Regions from separate parts of the Pseudoalteromonas undina genome, predicted to be linked through region 2. Evidence: riboswitches for the same ligand, from Rfam matches in the RefSeq annotation. Region 2 holds a riboswitch; the other holds the start of a gene.

Region 1 (10,617 bases), on a different contig from region 2:
CATTTTTCGGCGCAATTATGTGCGCTTGAAAGGCTATACCAACAATACAAAAGCGATGGGTTTACTATTCTGGCTTTTCCATGTAATCAGTTTGATAAAAACGAACCATTAGAGGGTATGGCAATAAAAGACTACTATCAAAAACACTTTGCAATTAATTTTGAAGTATTTGATAAGGTTATGGTGAATGGCCCCGATACGCACCCCTTGTTTAGTTATTTAAAATCACATACGCGTGGAATTGCACAAAACCGTGCAATAAAGTGGAACTTTACTAAGTTTTTAGTTAATGCCCAAGGACAACTAATTGCACGTTATGCGCCGCGCACTAAACCGGAGTCACTTCATAGTGTAATTAGAAGTAGTTTAGAGGCAACACCGATTATAAAAACAGCAAATAGTCGCTTTAATACCACAGCAATATTAAAGTGATAAGGCATGTATAATAAAAATGGTTTATGGTTGATGTAACTAGATTAGTTGGATAGTAATAAATGAAGATTGCTTTTTTTAGTGCTCAAAAATACGAGCGGCCTTTTTTCGAACAAAGCTTAACTGGCTTTTCTAACATCGCTATTACCTATTTTGAGCAAAGTTTATCGATGCACACTGCGGTTTTAGCTAAAGAATTTGATACTGTATGCGTATTTGTAAACGATTCGGTAGATAAAGCGGTTATTGATCAACTGGCTATATTTGGGGTTAACACCATTTTACTGCGCTGTGCGGGTTTTAATAATGTAGATTTAGCCGCTGCTAAACAGCATGGCATGCGTGTTCTGCGCGTTCCGGCTTACAGCCCTGAGGCAGTCGCAGAGCATTGTATTGCACTTATGCTTACGCTTAGCCGTAAAACCCATAAAGCTTATAACCGCGTACGTGAAGACAATTTTGACTTAAACGGCTTACTTGGCTTTAACTTGCATAATAAAACGGTGGGTATTATTGGCTGCGGTAAAATTGGCCAAGCATTGTGTAATATATTAACCGGTTTTGGCGCTCACATTTTAGTATGCGATCCTAATGCACAAGCTGGTAATTACACAATTACTGATTTAAACACCCTGCTTACACAAAGCGATATCATTTCTTTGCATTGCCCGTTAAACGAGCACACCCATCATTTAATAGACGATGACGCATTTGCAGCGATGAAAACAGGAGTTATGCTAATAAACACCTCGCGCGGTGCATTGGTTAATAGTAAAGCTTGTATTAAGGCACTTAAATCACAAAAACTAGGTTATTTAGGGCTTGATGTGTACGAGCAAGAATCAGAGCTGTTTTTTAAAAACCACAGTGACGATATAAACCAAGACGATATTTTCTCTCGCTTGGTGAGCTTTAAAAATGTATTGATCACCGGCCATCAAGGCTTTTTTACTCAAGAAGCGCTTACAGAAATTGCCAATATCACCTTACAAAATGCATTTGAGGTTACTCAAGGAAATAGCTTAACAAACGAAGTGCTATAGCGCTCCAAATCAAAAAACAAAAAAGCAAAAAAGCGAGCAAAATATAGTGTTCGCTTTTTTTGTTATCAAAAACACATGAGTTGTTGTTGTATTCTAGCCAAACGCAACGTTTGCAAATACTAAGGTCATTAGCACTGGGCAGACAAAACGAATGTACTGAGCAAACCAATAATGTGCACCAGAACTTGCTTGATGAAGCTTATTACCACGCTGCCATAACCAGCCCACTGTAATAAAATAAAACAGTCCCATCAACGGGAGTTGGTATTGGGTAAATACCATAATAACCAAACCAAATAGCCAATCAAAATTAACAATAATAGTACTGGCACAAACAAATACAATGGCGCTAACGGCCCATGTAGCTTTGGTTCTATCAACACTGTGGTTTTCTACTAAAAAAGCCACAGGAATTTCAGTCGATGAAATGGTTGATGTAACTGAAGCAATCGACATCAATACAAAAAATAGTAAGCCAACCAATAAACCAATTTCACCCATGGTGCCAAATAACTCAGGTAATATGGCAAAAATAAGCTGCCCTTCACCAATTAGCTTGCCGTTGCTAAATACTTCAACGCCATTGAACTGCGCCACATATATAGCCGGTATAATTAATAGTCCAGCTAAAAATGCCACGCTGGTGTCGAGTAACGCAACACTTGCAGTCAATTTTGGTAAGTTAGCACCGGGCTTTAAATAAGAGCCATAAATCATCATACAGCCCACACCCAGTGATAATGAGAAAAACGCTTGCCCCATTGCGGCAATAATTAAATCGGGGTCGAGTATTTTACTAAAGTCAGGCACTAAATAGGCCGCAAACCCTTCGCTGGCACCCTCTAAGGTAGCAATGTAAGCAATTAGGCCAACGAGTAAAACAAGTAATAATGGCATTAAACGGCGCGACCAGGTTTCAATTCCTGATTTAACACCTTTTAAAATAATGCTGGCGGTTAAAATAAGCATCAGTGGCGTAAATATAAAATTACGTAGCATAGAGTCGCTATGTAAAAACTCACTTAAGCTCTGTAAGCCTAGAAAGGTGGTTATAGGCTCTATGGCGTAAGAAAGCATCCAACCTGCCACTATTGAATAAAAGCTTAACATGACAATTGCGCCAGCTAAGCCTATATAACCTGCAGCAGCGCCAACTTTAGGCGCATGGTCTTGCCATGCTTGGCCTAAGGCTTTAACCGGATTAGCTTGGGCTTTGTAGCCTAAATACAGCTCGGTGTATAACGCGGGAAGCGCTAGCAAAAAAATAACAATAAAGTACACCAATAAAAATGCGCCGCCACCATGGTTAGCAGCCTGTGTAGGAAAACCCCATATATTGCCTAAACCTACCGCAGCACCGGCTGCTGCCAATACAAAACCAAGTCGACTTTGAAAACCATCACGCACTTGTGTCATACACCTACAAATCTGTTATTATTTTATCGAATGTGAATTAAACCATATTTAAGGGCGACTGAGTAATAAAAATGTACTTAGCGCGCATAACAGCAAACAACCGCTCACAAACTATCCAGCTTATAACGATAACTATGTAATCGGTATTCACTTTTAACGAGCAATAATGAGTTCAGCTTACTTCGACAATCAGTTATTACACACCCCGCTTGCTGAGAATAATAACCACACCATTTTATTATTTGATGCCAGCCAATTGCAGGTTGATGAGCTAACACTTACACAGTTTTTAAGCCCGTTTGAATTAAGTGTCATCGCGCGTCGTAAAACGCCTCAAGCAAAGCAAGAATATGTAGCAACGCGGCTGTTACTAAAATATTTAGTCAAAAGTGTATTACCTAGCAGCAGTAATATAACGCTTGATAAAATCAGCTCTGAATTTAATCAACAAACCTGTAAGCTTGAGCTAAATATAAATAACAATCAGGTGTATAGTTGCTGTGTGTCACACTCTCATGGTTTGGTAGGCGTGGCCCTAAATATTGATAATTCGCTATTTGGTTTTGATATTGAAAAAATCAGTTTAAAACGACCATTTGAAAAACTCGCAAAGCACTTTTATGATGCTGCAGAAGTGGCTCTTATAACTAAGCAACCGTGCACAGCTGCTAAAGCGGCGACATTTTTCAGACTTTGGACATTAAAAGAGGCATTAGCAAAAGCAACCAGCCGCCCTATTGCCCAGCTATTAAGCCCTAATGTATTTTGTGAGCTTGGCAACAGGCAACTAAGTGCAACCAGCACCACATTAACAAATGATGTAAACGAGCAGTTTGATATAAGCGTTGTGGCAAAAAAAAGCACCGACTGGCAGTGCTCATTTATCTCATTTGCAGCGTTAAGCAGCAAGCTCGCCTTCAAGTAGTCGGCTATGAATAGCTTGAACCACAGCATCAGATTCACTTTGCTCAACTAAAAAGCACAGGTTATGTTTACTCGCACCATGGCAAATAAGACGAATGTTAAATTCGCTCAACACCTGCATTAAATTCATTTCGTGTTGACGCAATACAATTTCAGACCCAATAAGTGCTACTAGGGTTAAATTGTTCTCAACCGATACATGGCAAAACTCAGCAAGTTTATCTAAGCACTCTTGATCTAGCTCTGGGCGTGATGCATTAGGCGCATTATCAAGGGTAATAGCTACACTAATTTCAGAGGTGGTAACCAAATCTACCGAAATATTACATTCACTTAAAATAGTAAAAATACGCGCTAAAAAACCACTCGCTAACAGCATTTCTGGGCTTTTAAGGGTTAATAATATTTGGTTTTTACGTTGCGTGACCGCACGAATACCAGGTAGCTGCGATTTTTCACGTTCAATCCAGGTGCCACCACGCTCTGGCTCTGTGCTTGAGCCAACAAACACATTTATATGGCTACGACTGGCTGGCAAAATTGTAGCCGGATGCAGCACTTTAGCGCCAAAAGTGGCCATTTCTGCCGCTTCATCAAAGCTTAAACGCGCAATAGGTGTGGCTTTTACACACAAACGCGGATCGGTGCTAAAAATACCAACTACGTCGGTCCAAATATGCACACTCTTAGCGTTAATTGCTTCAGCTAACAAGGCGGCACTGTAATCAGAGCCACCGCGACCCAGTGTGGTGGTTACATTGTTTTCATCGCTGCCAATAAAGCCCTGAGTAACAATAACCGTGCTCTCTAATAAAGGAATTAAATGCTCTTTAGCTGCAAGCGCTGTGGCGGCTACATTAGGCGTAGCTTTACCAAATTGGCTATCGGTTTTAAGCACCTGGCGAACATCAAAACGCTGCGAATTTAAGCCTTTTAAGCGTAATACTTGAGTAAATAAATACGACGATAAACGCTCGCCAAAGCTAAGTAGCTCATCGTGTTGCTGCTCTGTTGTTAGTATTTGATGTGCCAGAGTTTGAAACTCATCAAAGGTGTTATTAAAACCAAGCGCTAAATCATTATCTAGGGTCAGATCAGTTAAAATTGCCTGCTGAATCGCAAGTACACCATCAATATGCTGTTGACGCTCTGCGGCATCAATATCGGCTTTGCAAAGTGCCACCAAGTGATTAGTTACACCGGCACTGGCGCTCACTGCAACAATTCGAACGCTGTTATCGTTTACAATGATTTCGCTACAACGGCTCATGGCCTCAAAATTAGCCACGCTGGTGCCACCAAATTTGGCAACAATGTAATCTGATTTTTTGCTCTGTAAACCTTGTGGCACTGATTGGGTAGTCATTTCGTCTCCTTTCGCGGCATCCAAACCGCAATAAAACAAGAAGAACTTGGCAGGAAATAAAGATAAGAAAAATCTACTGCCAGAAGCTCTCCACCTAAATTGGTGACAGTTTTGAGGATTCAGCCCCATAAACCGAAAAACAATGGTAACGACCCATTATTTTCCTCGGCGAGTACTTCCCTCCTTAATGGTCGTAGGCTGTCGTTGCCTCGCATTAAGTACCTAAGTATCGCACCTCTTCTGAATGTATTATTAACCAATGGCTAATAAAACAAAACCGCACTAAGAGTGCGGCTTTGAAAGTTATCGTTTAGACGTCTAGCTGTCAAGTCGTTTTATTATAAAATCAAATAAAACTACCCATAAAGTAAGAGCCAGCATAACCAAAGGTGTAGCACACTAACAAATACAACGACAAACGAAGGTAACTTGCAAAAGTAAGTTCTTTAACCTTACTCATAGCAATAATACCAGCCGCCGAACCAATGATCAGCATTGAACCACCCACACCGGTTGCATACGTAAACGACAACCAATGCTGTTGACTCATTACAATATCGGCTTTTAGTAACGCAGCCGTTAGTGGCACGTTATCAACACCGGCGGATAAAATACCCATTAAGTAGTTAGCGTACTCTGGCGCCATCACTGTATACAGATTTGTAAATTGGCTCAGTACCCCAACTTCTTTTAATGCACCAACAAGTAGTAACACACCCACGAAAAACAATAAGGTGTCGTACTCTATGTCACGTATAAAATCGATCATATCTTTGTTGATGTCTTTTTTGCGCATTAAAAATTGCGCGACTAAAAACATAATAGACAGGCCGAGTAAAAAGGTAAGTAATGGCGGCACACTATATAAAACACTTAAAGTGAGGGTAGAAATAACGGTAGTGAAGAAAATAACGGCAATAGTAATGTCGGTTTTTTCTATGCGTTTAAATTTAGTCTTTTTAAACTCTAACTGCTTGTTCATACCAATTGATAACAAGGTAGCCAGTAATAATACGCTTAATAATGCAGGCACAATTAACAATAATAAGTGACTAATGGTGACTTTACCATCAAGGAAAATCATTAACGTGGTTACATCACCCGTTATAAGTGAAACACCGCCGGAGTTCACTGCAAATACAATTAAGGTGGCGTACTTAACTAGTTTTTTGGCTTCAAGCTTTAATGACATAATCACTGCCAAGGAGATCAGTGTAGCTGTTACGTTGTCGGAAATAGATGAAAATAGAAACGCAAAACTCCCCACCAAAAACATCAGCTTTCGCTCACTAATGCTGGTTGGCATAATCCGGTTCACAACATTTTCGATGAGTCCTTTGGAGTTTAAATAGGCAACAAAGGTCATTGCGGCCATTAAAAACAACCATAAGGAAGCAATTTCTAAAATATTGTGGTCAAGGAGGGTTTGAATCGTTTCAGGGCTTTGCCCATTAAGAGGAAAAATAAAGGAGATAATCCAACAAAGTGTACCAAAAAATAATGTCGTTTTGGCTTTGTTTACGTGAATCACATCCTCAATAACGATAAGCAAGAATGCAATCGCTATCAGCGTCAGGATAATCGAGGAAACCATGATATTAAACAACCTTCGGGTTTAAGTAAAAATTGAAACCATGTAAAAAATAGAGGTACACACTCTATGTGCCTATATTCGGCGCGGATACTATCACTAAGCGAGTGTAAAAACTATTATTAAATCGTCGCAAAAACGAATACCATATAAGTTCAAGAAATATAAAATAACGAATACTAGGATGTTGTAACGCCTTATGATCCCAGCTAAAAAGCTACTTAATACCCTCACTGAGCATTGGGGTGTATTAGAGCTATTATTTAAACGCTTTAAAATGGCCGACTTTAGTATTAAAGATTTACAAAATGCCATAAAACAAAAGCAACCGACGTGGAATAATGAGCGTATTTATAAAGAAACCAATCGGTTATTAAATCAAGAAATTATTATTCCCTTGGCTAAATCGTCACAACTAGAAATTAACCGTGCCATTGCGGACTTTGCTACCTTTTTACTTCAAGAAGAACATTTAGGCTTAGCACAAGAAATTAGTGTATTGGTTGATGATTTAGCTCGCTTAGGTAACCGGCTATCTAATGCCGGTGAAATGGAAGATTTTGATGATTTACGTCGCTTTAGCCGCATTATGGATGATCGGGTTCGTAAAATAATTAAGCTGTTTTTACATAACGAAAACGCCATTTTAAATATTGTTGAGCAAGCCAAATCAAATAACGCGGTGCAATCGCTGCAAAAGCGCTATAAAGCCGTGATAGAAGCATTTGATGAATATATAGAACCCATGCTAGAAATGGTCGATATTAGAGGCGACTTTCATGCCTGTTTTACTCTAATTGAGCAACAAATTAGTACCCAAATAGAACATATTGAGCGCTCAGGCAAAGCGTACAGTGATAAACGTATGCTTGAGCAATTACGTACCCGTATTCTCGAAATGCACCTAGTTGGTCGGACAAGCTTACGTAAAAGTGCCGATATGCTAATGCCACTGCGTGAAGAGTTGCGCCGTAATAACCTTATTACCCGCCAAGCGGCAAAAGTATTAGGGCTAATTCGTAAAAACGGGGTGGATAATATGCTCAGCGCCGTGCAACCCCATTTTGTAAGCGATGCGCAAAAGTATTCATTGGGTCAACAGCGTCATATTGTTGCCTATATGGCAAGCTTAGCTGAGTTTGAACACCACGAATATCAGCTACCAGAACAAAATGATGTGCCCGCGTTTGTCACGCCAAACATTCCTGACTATCACGATGTAAAAGCGCAATTTACCAAACGCTTTAAAAAGCAGCGTAAAAAACCACAGCCTTTGCTGCAATTTTTAGATGAAAGCTACCCTGAGCTTGAAGCCGATGAAATGCTGTTTTTGTATCAAAAGTTGGTAAGCGATAGCACCCTAGAAATTAGCCAAAGCGATAAGAAAGCCCGCGTTAACATTGCAGGCCAGCACTTTAATTTATATCCCTTTAATTCAGAGCCTCAGGCTGATAAAGCCGAGCACGAGTAATCACCATGACCCATATAAACTTAGATGAGCTTTCTCACTTACAAGCCATTAATAAAAAATTAGTCGCCGGTTACCACATTTGCGAACAAGACACCGTAATGTGGCAAGAGCTTGACCAACAAATAGACGCTTATACTGCCTTATTTACAGCACTAGGCCACGAGTTAAAACACGATAGCCGTGGTTTTTATTATTTTGCCAGCGATGAAAGCACCCCAAACATGGGTAAGATTTCACGCGCTGTAGCGCTCACTATTTACATTTTAATAGAGCATTTTGCCAATACAGGTAAAGACCCAATGCGCGCATTATTTGACGAGCCAAACGATTTAGAGCTAATGCAAACCTTGGTACAGCTTAATAAACATTTGTTCGATCAGCTTGAGATATTCTCGGGTTCTGACTTACGAAAAGATGTGTATTTACGCATGGTACGTTTAGGTCTTGCCCGCGAGGTAGAAGGTGGCTTTATGTTGCAAGCCCCTATTCACCGCTATATTGATGCCTTAATGGAAGTAAACGAAGAGACCTTTATTAGTGAGGACGAGCAATGAAAAATTTATACGGACTGAGTAAACTCGCCCTACTAAATACCGCAGGCTATGCCAAATGTGTGATCCCACTGGATAAAAGTAGCTCGATTTGTGCCCCTAACAACACAGGTAAAAGCTCAGTAATTAATGCACTGCAGTTTCCGCTAATTAACGATTTACGCCTAACCGAGTGGGATGGCCACGATTTAGATGAAACCCGTAAGTTTTATTTTTCATCAGATCAATCGTACATTTTATTGCAAGCCGATTTGCCCCATGGCTCAGTCGTCATTGGCGTTGCTGGCTTAGGTAAAATTGCCGGTTATGCGCACCAATACTTTTGCTATCAAGGAAAGCTTGATTTAGCCCAGTACACCCAAGGCAATACCATTATTAAGTTTACCAAGCTGTTTAACCACTTAAAGCAGCAAGGTTACAACCCAATAGAGCTTAAGGCACAAGAATTAAACGCCCTTCTGACAGGCGGAGCAACGCAATTTGACGGTGAGATCAATTTAAAAATGATCCCCCTCAACAACGTTCAAGACTCTGCAATATACAAAGAAATATTTCGTCGTATTCTTAATTTACATAAGTTAGGCGCAAACGACGTTAAGCGCTTTATGCTCCGTGTGTTTGAACGCCATATGTCAAATTCTAAGGTCGACTTTTACGAGGTTTGGCGCCGTTCGTTTGATAAAGTAAACCGCGCAAAGCGTGAATTAAAAGCGCTAGAATCAATGCAAGAGCCCATAGCCGCTCTTGAATCTATGCTTGAAAACCAAACCGTGCTTAAAGGTAAACTAGCAGCATATGCGCCAAAGATTGACCAAGCACTGATTGACTTTGATGCTTACCAAGAAGAGCAACTAAGCGAGCTCAACATCGCCCTTGAAGACATTGAGCACGAAAAGCACGAGTTTGAACAAAAGCAAGGGCTATACGTGCAACAATCGCGCGATATAGAGCGCAAGCAAACTCAAATTGAACAATGGTTTTTAGATTTCAACGCCCTTAAAAGTGAATTTGAGCTGGTTAATAAAGCCACTCTCAAAACCAACCTAACGCAGTTAAAAAATGACTACGAGTCGTTGTCACACTCTATTACGAGTGCACAAGGGCAAAGCCTGCACACCCTTGATTTCCGTATTGGTGAAACACAAAAACAAATTAAGAGCTTAAAGTTACAACTTAAAAACTTAGAATTTAATTTATTCACTCGTATGCGTGAAGACTTATCGCTGAAAGAAGTAGAAGAAATATCGCGGCTATTAAACCCCGATCTTCTCTCCTTTGCCACCACCAGTAATGGCGATATAACCATTGATGACGAAGACGCCTTTGGTGAATTTTTAGCGCAGCTGAGCGAAAATGTTAAAGGCGGTGTACTCACCCTACCCGGTGCCAGTATTAAACTTAAAAAGCTCTCACCAGTACAAATGCAAAGCGGCGAAAACAAAGAGCAACTGAGCGCTCAGTTAACCGCGCTTGAGCAATCATTAAAAGAGTTTAAACAACAACGCGAAGTGGCCGCCAATGTTGCTGATAAACAAAAAGAAAAAGACGCGCTATACGATGAGCTTATGAGTGCAGAAAGCGCACTTAAACGCTTAGAGCAATTTGAAGTGATGCAACAGTCGGTTGACGCCCAAGCAATGCTAAAAGAACAGCTTTTAGCCGAGCGCGAACAAGTTGACGATTACCTACAAGATATTCAAAAAAACAGTGGTTCAATTGCTGATAGACGCTCACTAATTAAATCTAAGCAGGCACAAATTAATCGTCAAACAGAGCGCTTACGCCAAGTTAAAACCGAGCGTATTGACCACACTTTAGATTTA
Region 2 (10,617 bases):
TAGGCAACTAGTTATACCGATTATTAATAATATGAATAGTGAACAAAGTAAAACCAACTCCCATGAATACCTATTAAGCAGCCATAAAAAAACCCAGCCTAAGCTGGGTTTTTACTCAATAATGAGACTATTAACGTAATACTTTTACACGTTTAATAGATTTTACGTGTGCTTCAACACGACGGTTTTCAGCGTGTGCTTGTGCCGTATTCGCTTCATTTTTAAGGCGTTCTTCGCCTAAGCCAGCTGTTGTAATGCGATCTTCTGCAATACCATCAGCAATTAGCTTTTTAGCTACTGCATCAGCACGTTTTTTAGATAACCATTTATTGTAAGACGCTTTACCTACTGCAGACGTATGACCTTCAAGAAGTACAGTTGTATCTGGGTACTCTTTTAAGAAAGACGCTACTTCGTCAATATCATTTAAGTACTGCTGTGAAACTGACGAGTCATTGTTAGGGAATGTTACTAACAAGCTTACTGTTACTTCAGTATCTTCATAAAGTGTACAACCATCACTATCAACCGCATCTGTCATCGGTGTGTTAGCACATTTGTCATCTACATCAGGAATGCTATCTTTATCAGTATCAGCAAGTGTTACCGGCACTGGAACAATTTCTGGCTCTGGTTGTGGTGCAGGCTCAACTGGTGCTACTGGCGCTGATTTTTGGCCGAAAAAGTAGTTAATACCTAATTTTGCGCCAACATCTGTGTAGCCTTTGTCTAAACCTTGGTAAACACTGGTTTCAGCATTTACAAAGAAGTTGTCTGTAACAAAGTGTCGGTAACCTACACCTGCATTTACAAACGTGTTGTCATCAACAACATCAATGTCTTTCAGACCGAATAAACCGTAAAAAGGGCCGCCGCCAAAGTGGTAAAGCGCATCGATACCGTAACGTTCGCCGTCAATATCGTTGCGGTTGTTAAGTACTTTGTCATGTGCATTAAAATCTAGGTCTGCGTATTCTAAACGTGCGCTCCAGTAATCATTAAAGCGGTAACCTAATTCAGCACCCCAACCTGTTGACTCATTAACGTCAAGGCCAGCCTGCTCACGCATGTTTTTCCACGAAGCATCGTAGTAATCACCGAACGCACCAATGTAAAAACCTTCTTGTTCGGCAGCAAAAGTAGATGCGCTAGTTGCAGCTAACGCTATGGCAATTGTAAGTGATTTTAATTTCATTGTTTTCTTCCCATTTTAACAACTAAAAATGTAGCTAAGCATTGCTAGCTCTTCTAACTTACCTATACAGTAACTGAGCCTTTGTTAATCAATACTTAACGCAAATATATTTTTTCAATATCTTAGGATAATAAAACTAGCCCATAAAAAATGTTACTGAACAAAGACTAGCTCAAAAAGCAAACAATCGCTTTAAACCCCATACGATCACTAGCCTTTATGGATGTTATGGTATCATTCGTTCATAGATTGCTCTATGAATGAACATCGCAGGGGTAAAAAATGACCTTTTATATTCATTTTAAAATGCAATAAACCATACTTAAGTACCGCAAAAAGTACGATAATTCTTATCATCTTCGGGCGGCGTTTGAAAGTCAGTGGCCTGCGCATGGCTTGTGTAAGGGCTCGACATCACTTTGCTAAAACGACTGAGTAGCTCACTATCCCCATACGTAGTGTACTGAGTAATAATATCTTCAATAATATGGTTACGTGGAATCACACTCGGATTGGCTTGTCGCATCACTTGATAGCTGTGCTCATTAGTTCGTGTTTGCCATTGCTGTGCCCAAGAGGTAAGTGCTGATGGTATTTCAGCTTGCCCATTTAACGACTCAGTGAGTGCATTAAAAGTATTGGTATAATCAAGCTGGTGTTCTTTTAATAGCCCTAGTAACTCCCCCACCAGCTCATTATCTTTATCATCAGCTATTGTTAGCCCTAACTTTTGTGCCCACATAGCGCTAAATTGCTGATTAAATTGGGTCGAAAAGTCTGCAATGATAGGTGTCAGCATTGCTACGGCTTGCTCATCGTCGTCACTTATTAGTGCCATTAGACTCTCTGCTAAGCGAGCACAGTTCCAACTCGCCATGTTTGGCTGATTACCAAATGCGTAACGCCCTTGCTTATCAATAGAGCTAAACACGGTATCAAAATCAAACTGGTTCATCATAGCACATGGACCGTAATCTATGGTTTCACCACTAATTAAGGTGTTGTCGGTATTCATTACCCCATGAATAAACCCCACCCTCATCCAACTTACGACTAAGTTAACTTGATTGGTTATCACTGCGGCTAGAAAATCCAAGTATCGCTGGGCGCCAGTGCTGTTAATTTCAGGGTAATGTCTTTGAATGGCTAAATCGGCTAAGTTTTTTAGACTGGTCAAATCGCCTTGGGTAGCTAAATATTGAAACGAGCCAACTCGAATATGACTACTCGCGAGTCGCGTTACAATAGCGCCAGGTTGAGGCGGGTTACGATAAACAGTTTCACCACTACCAACCACGGCTAAACAACGCGTAGTAGGAATGCCAAGCGCATGCATTGCTTCGCTCATTACGTACTCACGAATAGCAGGACCTAATGCACAGCGCCCATCTCCACCACGCGAGAATGGCGTAGCGCCAGCGCCTTTTAATTGCAAATCCCAAAGCTGGTTTTTATCATCACTGATCGCGCCAAGTAAATGCGCTCGGCCGTCTCCTAAGCGTGGAGAAAAATGACCAAACTGATGACCCGAATACCCTAATGCAACTGCAGAAACTGCTTGAAGTTCATTTCCACTGAATATATTTGCTCGAGAATCAGCATTTACTTGTATATTAAATTGTTCGGCTAAGGGCTCATTCCATAACAATAACTGTGGTGCTGTCACCTTGGCTGGATGATCGCTAATAGCAAACCCCTCACCAATATCGGTATACCTTGGCACTAATTTCATGTTTAATCCTATTGTTTTTGGCTGATACCTACGCGATTGTCGCCTACACCATAAGCGACAATTAAGCTTAGCTCTTGCATGCTTAAGCCGCTTTGCTGCTGCAGTTCATTAAAGAATGCCTGCGCCGCACTTAGTGACTTTTTAGTTTGTAATCCGCCATCTATAATTTTATGGGCACGCAAATAGCTTTCTACATCTCTTGAAAGTAAAAAAGTATCTTTCCCCAAGGCACGCAGTGCATAAGGACCAGTATTACCACCCAGCCTTGCACCATGTTTTTTTAAATACGCCCACAAACCAATAATATCTTCACTTGGCCAGTTAGCAATAAACTGACTAAAACTGCCGTGCTGCTCTGCAACTTCATGGATCATATACGCATTATCAGTAATGGTTTTTACTTTTTTATAATTGCGCACAATTCGTTCGTCACTGGCTTTTTGTTCTAACATGTCTGGTGGCATCATCAATAGCTTTTCAACACTAAAGTCCCAAAAAACCTCTCTAAATCCGGCCCACTTACTGTTGATCACCGACCAATAAAAGCCACTTTGAAAAACCTTCCGAGTAAATTCTTCTAGCCAATCATCATCACTTAATGTGACGAGTTGCTTTGTTGATAAAGGTTTTGCGAGTAACAATTTAAGCATTTTTTCAGAGCCCTTTCGCTCCACTGCACGCTTATAAATATCGCTAAATTTTTCCATCTACTTAATACCTTACTTCGACCATGAAACTAGTTTACGAGAAAAGCAGCCAATACGTAACCGTTGCTATTATCGATGAACTATTCTGTATTTAGTCACTTGACACCTAGACGGCTAAAGTGGTTTAATCGCCACACTTACCCTATTACATTGTATTTGCTGATTGATTTTTCAATAGCAAGTGCAAAGGGCTGGAAGAGGTGCGTTATTCAGGTAGCGTATGTTAGGAGCGCAAACTCCATTGAGCATACGTGAGGGGAATTAACGCCGAGAGGTAACACTTTTTTGTGAAAGATTACTTCGGGCGACTAGGTTGAATCCTAGCGACTGTCACCAATAACATATTTGGTGGAGAGCTTCTGGTCTTAGTATAATAAGGCCGTGCGCCCTATTATTTAAGCCCATTCGCTCTTCGAATTATAAATACATTCAAAGAGTCAGGCACCCTAAATACCCGCCAATAACTCGACGAATGCCCTATAAGTTCGTGAGAGATGATCAACAACTTCAATATTAACAATTTCCATTTATGGACTGCGCTGATCACCCCATTTGATCAAAATGGCCTAGTTGATTACGCAACCTTAGACACCTTGGTGGCCGAACAAGAAGCCGCTAACAACGGCATTTTATTACTTGGTAGCACTGGCGAAGGGTTAGCCCTGACCCTAAAAGAGCAGCAAGCCATCGTAGAGCATGTTTGCCAATTACAGCCGAGCGTCCCGCTTATGGTCGCAGTCGGTGGTAGTAACTTAAAGCAGCAGCTTGAATGGGTTAACTACTGCAACCAACTGCCTATTCATGGTTTTTTACTTGGCTCGCCTTTGTACGCCAAACCCGGTGCAGTGGGGCAAACGCATTGGTTTGAAAGCCTGCTCAATGCCAGTTCTCATCCTTGTATGCTTTATAACGTACCAGGACGTAGTGCGGTTAGCATTCCCATTGCAACCATTGAAAACCTCAAACAACATAAAAATTTATGGGCACTCAAAGAAGCCAGTGGCTGTATTTCTCAATTTGAAGCCTATCGACAAGCAGCGCCTGAACTAGCCATTTTTAGTGGTGACGATGCCCTCATGCCTTATTTTGCCCAAGCAGGTGCAAAAGGTTTAGTGTCGGTTGCAGCCAATGCATGGCCAGTGCAAACCCATGAGTTTGTAAAGCGCAGTTTAAGCGGCCAACACCCTAATCTTTTTGTCCAGTGGTCTAGCGCTATCAATAGCTTATTTTCAGTAGCAAACCCTATCCCAGTCAAAGTGTTAATGCATTTACAAGGGCGTATTAGCAGTCCGCATTTACGTCCACCTTTAACACACCTTGAGCTGACACACACAGATGACATTTCATCGGCAAACAACACCATTTTATCTTGGCATTAAATACAGGTTTTTATAATGAGCTGGTTAGAACTATTAAATAATTTAGAAACGGGCGCAGTTCGCGCAGCAACACAAGACGAAAACGGCCAATGGCACGCTAACGTAGAAGTAAAGCAAGGCATTTTAGAGGCATTTAAAAACGGCACTAACATGGAGTTTCCTGGTGGCTTTGTAGATAAACATAATCTAGCGCCGCAATGCTTTGAAGCCACAGCAGGCGTTCGCATGGTGCCAGGTGGTTCAAGTGTGCGCCGTGGTGCACATGTTGCCAAAGGCACTATTATTATGCCACCTGCGTACGTAAATATTGGCGCCTTTATTGACGAGGGGACTATGGTAGATAGCCACGCATTGGTTGGCTCATGTGCGCAAGTGGGTAAAAATGTTCACTTGAGCGCCGCGGTACAATTAGGCGGGGTACTTGAGCCCATTGGCGCAAGCCCTGTGGTCATAGAAGACGATGCATTCATTGGTGCAGGCTGTGTGATTGTTGAAGGCGTGGTAGTTAAAAAAGGCGCGGTACTTGCTCCAGGTGTTCGCTTATCTGCAACCATCCCTGTTTATGACTGCGTTAATGAGCGTCAGCTTGATAAAGGCGAAGCAATCCCTGAATACGCGATTGTGATCCCAGGCTCTCGCCCTGCGTCAAACGACTGGGCCCGTACTCAAGGCTTGAGTATGTCGTGTGCCTTAATTGTTAAATACCGGGACGAGCAAAGTGACGCGTCATTATTGCTTGAAGAGGTTTTACGTTAATGACCTTTTTGAGCACGCCCGTTAAAAGCGCTATTGATAAGCTAGCAAGCCAACTTGATACGCCCTTTTTTGTCTACGACCTCGACTCACTAGATGCGCACCTTGCGCACTTAGTGGCGCAAACCGAAGTAAAGCTTTGGTATGCGGTTAAAGCCAATCCCCTATCTAAAGTGATACAAAGTTTAGATAACGCTGGTTTTAACTTTGATGTTGCAAGTAAAGGCGAACTTGAGCAAGTACTTGCCCAAGGAATTAACAGCGAGCGCGTGCTCAACACGGGCCCTGCTAAAAGCCCAAAACAAATTAAACATTTTATTGCACGTGGCGTACGCACCTTTGTGGCAGAAAGTCTTAATCAAGTGCGTTGGTTAAACGAACAAGCGACTGCCCAGCAGTGTCAGTTACAGGTTTTGCTGCGTGTTCAATTACGCTGGCCCGAGGGTGATAAAAACCCACTAGGTGGCGACAGCCTTACCCCATTTGGGCTTGGCTGCGATGAATGGCAATCGCTAAATACTAAAGACTACACAGCATTGAGCTTTGATGGCCTACATATTTTTCAGTGGGGTAACATGCTCAGCAGCGACAAACTTGCAGAACTGTGGTCGCAAATGATTACACCACTTACAGTCCTTGCTAATAACTTAAATATAAACCTGAATATTTTAGATTTAGGTGGCGGTTTAGGTATTCCTTACACCCTTAATGACCCGACTTTAAGCTGGGATGCATTAATAGCAGCCCTTGCAAAGATTAAACGCGATGCGGGTGTTAAAGAGCTGTGGATGGAACTAGGTCGCTATGCTGTAGGCGAATGCGGCCACTACGCCACACCGGTGGTTGAGCGCAAATTAAACTACGGCCAACAGCAGGTAATTATGAGCGGCGGTATTAATCACTTATTGCGCCCTGCGGTTACTAATCAAGACTTTCCTGCGCGTTTATTACGAGATTCAAACGCAGCAAACCAAGCAATGAGCCTATACGGACCTTTATGTACAGCACTTGATTGCTTAGGGGAGCACCAATTACCGAGCGATTTAAATGAACATGACTGGCTGGTGTTTAGTCAATGCGGTGCTTATGGTTTTACCGAAAGTATGCCGTACTTTTTGTGCCATGAACTGGCCGGTGAATATGTTATACACCATGGCGAAATCAACTGTATTCGCCAAGCAGAAGATGCAAGCCACTACTTGAGGTAATAAAAATGAATAACACCACAGATATAAGCCAGGAAAATATTGTAGTTGGTGAAGTGGCAAATGGCCTACCACTGACCATTCCTGTCTATCGTTTAAAGGGCGATGGCACAGGCCCAAGTGTGTATATACAAGCTAATATGCATGGCGCCGAAGTGCAAGGTAACGCGGTTATTTATCAGCTACTTGAACAGCTAAAAAACCTTAATTTAAAAGGTGATATTACCTTAGTTCCCTACGCTAACCCCATTGGCTGTAATCAAAAATCGGGCGAATTTACGCTTGGCCGATTCGACCCTATTACGGGGACTAATTGGAATCGTATGTATCACTGTAATAATCAGCTTGCATCACAGTTTGCAAAGCAATACTACGACGCTGACGATACAGCTCTAAAAACAGCGTTTAAAACCGCGTTAATTAATGATGTTGAGCAGCAACTTAATGGCCCAGACTATCGTTTAACAACGGGTAAACGCATAGCGCTAAACTTACAAAGACTAGCGCATCAAGCTGATATTGTTTTAGATTTACACACTGGCCCTATTTCTAGTCAGCACTTATATTGTCCTGAATATGCCACAGAAAGTGCCCGTTACTTTAATATTCCCCATGTGCTAGTGATCCCTAATGACTTTGATGGCGCAATGGATGAAGCGAGCTTTTGTCCATGGTGGCAACTTAGCGAGCAACTTGCTCAGCAAGGCCGAAATTTTAACGTACAAGTTGAAGCCTTTACGGTAGAGCTGGGAAGCCAAGAAAAAATAGATTTAAGCGCGGCGTTTGATGATGCTCAAAGTATTTTAAGTTATTTAAATCATAAGCAAGTATTTGTTGATGCGCCCTACAAGCCAAAAGTGATGACAAGGTATGGCTGCCAACTAAATGATTATATTGCTTACTATGCACCTATGGGTGGCATGGTTGAATACTTAGCCCCCCTTGGTGGGCACATTAAAGCGGGCGAACCTATAGCTAAAATACTACGAATGGAACGCTACCTAAGCGAACAACCACTGCAAACATTAAGCTTTGATCTTGATGCGATTGCGATATTGCATTTTGCCTCAGCTAGTGTGAACCAAGGCACTGAACTTTATAAGTTTTTTACAAACGTTTTTGAGCTCTAGCTCACCCCTTCTCATTGCGTGAGAGTCTAACTAGCGAGCTATTAGCTAGTTATCCAGTAAAAGCGACTTAGGTCGCTTTTCTTTTTGCTTTATTAAAGTTCAGGACAAGTTCACCGTATACGTGTTAAAAATGCGTTATAATCACCACAAATCTGTTACTTCCCTCACTTACAAAGGAATTATAATGAGTTGGCGCCACTGGATACTACTCTCAACATTACTAAGTACTGCTGTTATTGCTGAAGAAACAGCAAAAAACGAGCAAAACAATGAACTTGATCTGGTTAAACAATGTATATTAAATGAAGTGATAGGTGGAGACGGTAAGCAAACCCTCGATCAATTGCGCGAAAAATGCTCTGCAGTTGAAGAAAGCAAGCAGCTAACAGCTATCGATAAACGCCAAGCCCGTGAAGCGGTTGGCAAAAAAAACCGTAATGTAATTACGCCGCATAAACGTAATTATATTTTACCGGTTTCTTATATGTCGAACCCAAACACTCGCCCGTTTGATGGACTTGCAGAATTAACCGATAAAAAAGATGGCGACCCTCTCGATAACCTAGAAGCTAAATATCAGTTATCAATTAAAGTACCTTTGTATGATGAGTTTGCCGACTCAGACCAAGCTATATTTTTTGGCTTTACTCTGCAGTCATACTGGCAAGTATACAACGACGATATTTCTTCTCCCTTTCGAGAAACTAATTACGAGCCAGAAATTTTCTGGATTAATTACTTAGACCCTGAAAACGTTTTATGGGGCGATGAAATGGCAATAGCCATTGGTATTTCACACCAATCTAATGGCCGTAGTCAGCCAAACTCGCGTTCTTGGAACCGTATTTATGCCGATTTCATTTGGGAAAATGACGGCTTTGTATTCAGCTTTAAGCCTTGGTACCGCATTCCTGAGAATGAAAAGCCTGCGCCGTTAGATGCACGAGGTGACGATAACCCTGATATCTATAAATACATGGGTTACTTTGAATTTGGTGGCGCGTATCGCTTTCACGATCATGAATTTAGTTTTATGACTCGTAATAATTTAAATTCAGATAACCGCGGGGCAATTCAACTTGATTGGTCATTCCCTCTATGGGGAAGAGTACGCGGCTATGCGCAGTATTTTAATGGCTATGGTGAGAGTTTAATAGACTATAACGCCGATATTGAACGCTTTGGTGTCGGTATATTACTGACTGATTTACTGTAATAACCGCTAATAAAAAAAGCCAAGCAACTCGCTTGGCTTTTTCGTTTATTCTTATTACTTTTTAACCACAAACTGCCCTTCAAACTGAGCAACTACTTGATCACCATCAAAAATGGTTACTGGCACTAAATAGCTCGCCTTACCCGCCTCTTGTAACTCTATTAAGTTACCTTTACAGGTTTGAATATCAACACAGCCTTTAGGGTCGGTATTCAGTGGTTTTAAATATTTAATATTAGCATCGGCTAACACTATATTACCCTCAAGTCCGGCTTCTTTTAATGCTAAGTACGTTGCTCCCCAACCCGTTAGTGTAGCTAGGCTGTAAATAGAGCCTGCAAACATGGTGTTGTGTAAGTTTAAGTTAGCATTTAAATCTGCACGAGTAGTAAATTGCCAATCAGTATAGCTTTCTACTTTTATCCCCATTGCATCACTAATAGGGATTGATTCACGCCATGTATTTTGCAGTACTTGAGTCCAATTAGGGTGACGAAACCAACCTGGCTCACTCGGCTTGAGCTTAACCATTTTATAATGTTGAACATCACCATAGGCTAAATGCGCTTTTTCTTTATTTTCGTAGCCATGGCGCTGATAAAATTCCAGAGCACGTTCGCGAGCAAACAGCACTAATTCATCAGCATCTTGATTCCACGCTATTTTTTCTAGCTCATGTAATAAGCGGCTACCAATATGTTGATTACGGTTACCCTCTGCAACCGCCATATAACGTACTTGAGCTTGTTGCTGATTATTAAAGTGCAAACGCGCCACACCCAATACTTCACCTGCTTTATTTTTAATAAAGCGGTGTTCAGCTTCTTGCTCTAAATCGTCTTGCTCAGAACCACGAGGTTCGCCCCATGGTGCACGTAAAACTTGCCAGCGTAATTGATAATAGGCTTGCCAGTCTTCACTACTTTGAGGGGTGCTCACTTGAAACATACAGACTCCATAAATTAAAAATGTAAAAATATTACGCTGTGCATTTTGTGAAAAACACCATACTCGATCTGGGTAAAACTGCAAATACGACTTTGGTTTCCTATAAATGACTGTAAAAAATTAATGACAAAATCGATTGCGCTTTACCCCTGCTGGTTTATGCTCAATACCATGAATAAATATATCCATGGTAGCAGTGGCCTGATAAGCAGGCACTTTATTGAGCATAGTTCATCGCTAGGCCAGTTACTTTATTGGCATAATCAACATGGCATAAATATACAAGTTCGAGAGCATCAACAGCTGCGCTGGCTACTTATTAACAACACCTTGCAATCAGTTATTTTAACCC

Evidence for each region. Region 2 has a riboswitch for lysine ahead of dapA (4-hydroxy-tetrahydrodipicolinate synthase). Riboswitches for the same ligand answer to the same signal wherever they lie in the genome.
Region 1: linked by a shared signal. The riboswitch ahead of lysC (lysine-sensitive aspartokinase 3) and the one ahead of dapA (4-hydroxy-tetrahydrodipicolinate synthase) in region 2 are both predicted to bind lysine.

What each region holds. Positions count from the first base shown of each region.
Region 1 is NZ_AHCF03000003.1:1,073,416-1,084,032, reverse strand. It holds gene PUND_RS08680 (glutathione peroxidase) at 1-432, shown strand, start outside; gene PUND_RS08675 (2-hydroxyacid dehydrogenase) at 495-1,475, shown strand; gene PUND_RS08670 (sodium-dependent transporter) at 1,569-2,891, opposite strand; gene PUND_RS08665 (4'-phosphopantetheinyl transferase family protein) at 3,058-3,816, shown strand; gene lysC (lysine-sensitive aspartokinase 3) at 3,790-5,181, opposite strand; lysine riboswitch at 5,257-5,429, opposite strand; gene nhaD (sodium:proton antiporter NhaD) at 5,528-6,775, opposite strand; gene PUND_RS08650 (hypothetical protein) at 6,972-8,243, shown strand; gene PUND_RS08645 (condensin complex protein MksE) at 8,249-8,797, shown strand; gene PUND_RS08640 (coiled-coil domain-containing protein) at 8,794-10,617, shown strand, end outside.
Region 2 is NZ_AHCF03000002.1:62,361-72,977, reverse strand. It holds gene PUND_RS00980 (OmpA family protein) at 131-1,195, opposite strand; gene PUND_RS00975 (protein adenylyltransferase SelO) at 1,518-2,927, opposite strand; gene PUND_RS00970 (DNA-3-methyladenine glycosylase I) at 2,936-3,634, opposite strand; lysine riboswitch at 3,822-4,001, shown strand; gene dapA (4-hydroxy-tetrahydrodipicolinate synthase) at 4,129-5,013, shown strand; gene PUND_RS00960 (2,3,4,5-tetrahydropyridine-2,6-dicarboxylate N-succinyltransferase) at 5,029-5,769, shown strand; gene PUND_RS00955 (PLP-dependent decarboxylase) at 5,769-6,974, shown strand; gene PUND_RS00950 (succinylglutamate desuccinylase/aspartoacylase family protein) at 6,980-8,101, shown strand; gene PUND_RS00945 (phospholipase A) at 8,286-9,317, shown strand; gene PUND_RS00940 (bifunctional GNAT family N-acetyltransferase/hotdog fold thioesterase) at 9,372-10,265, opposite strand; gene PUND_RS00935 (spermidine synthase) at 10,389-10,617, shown strand, end outside.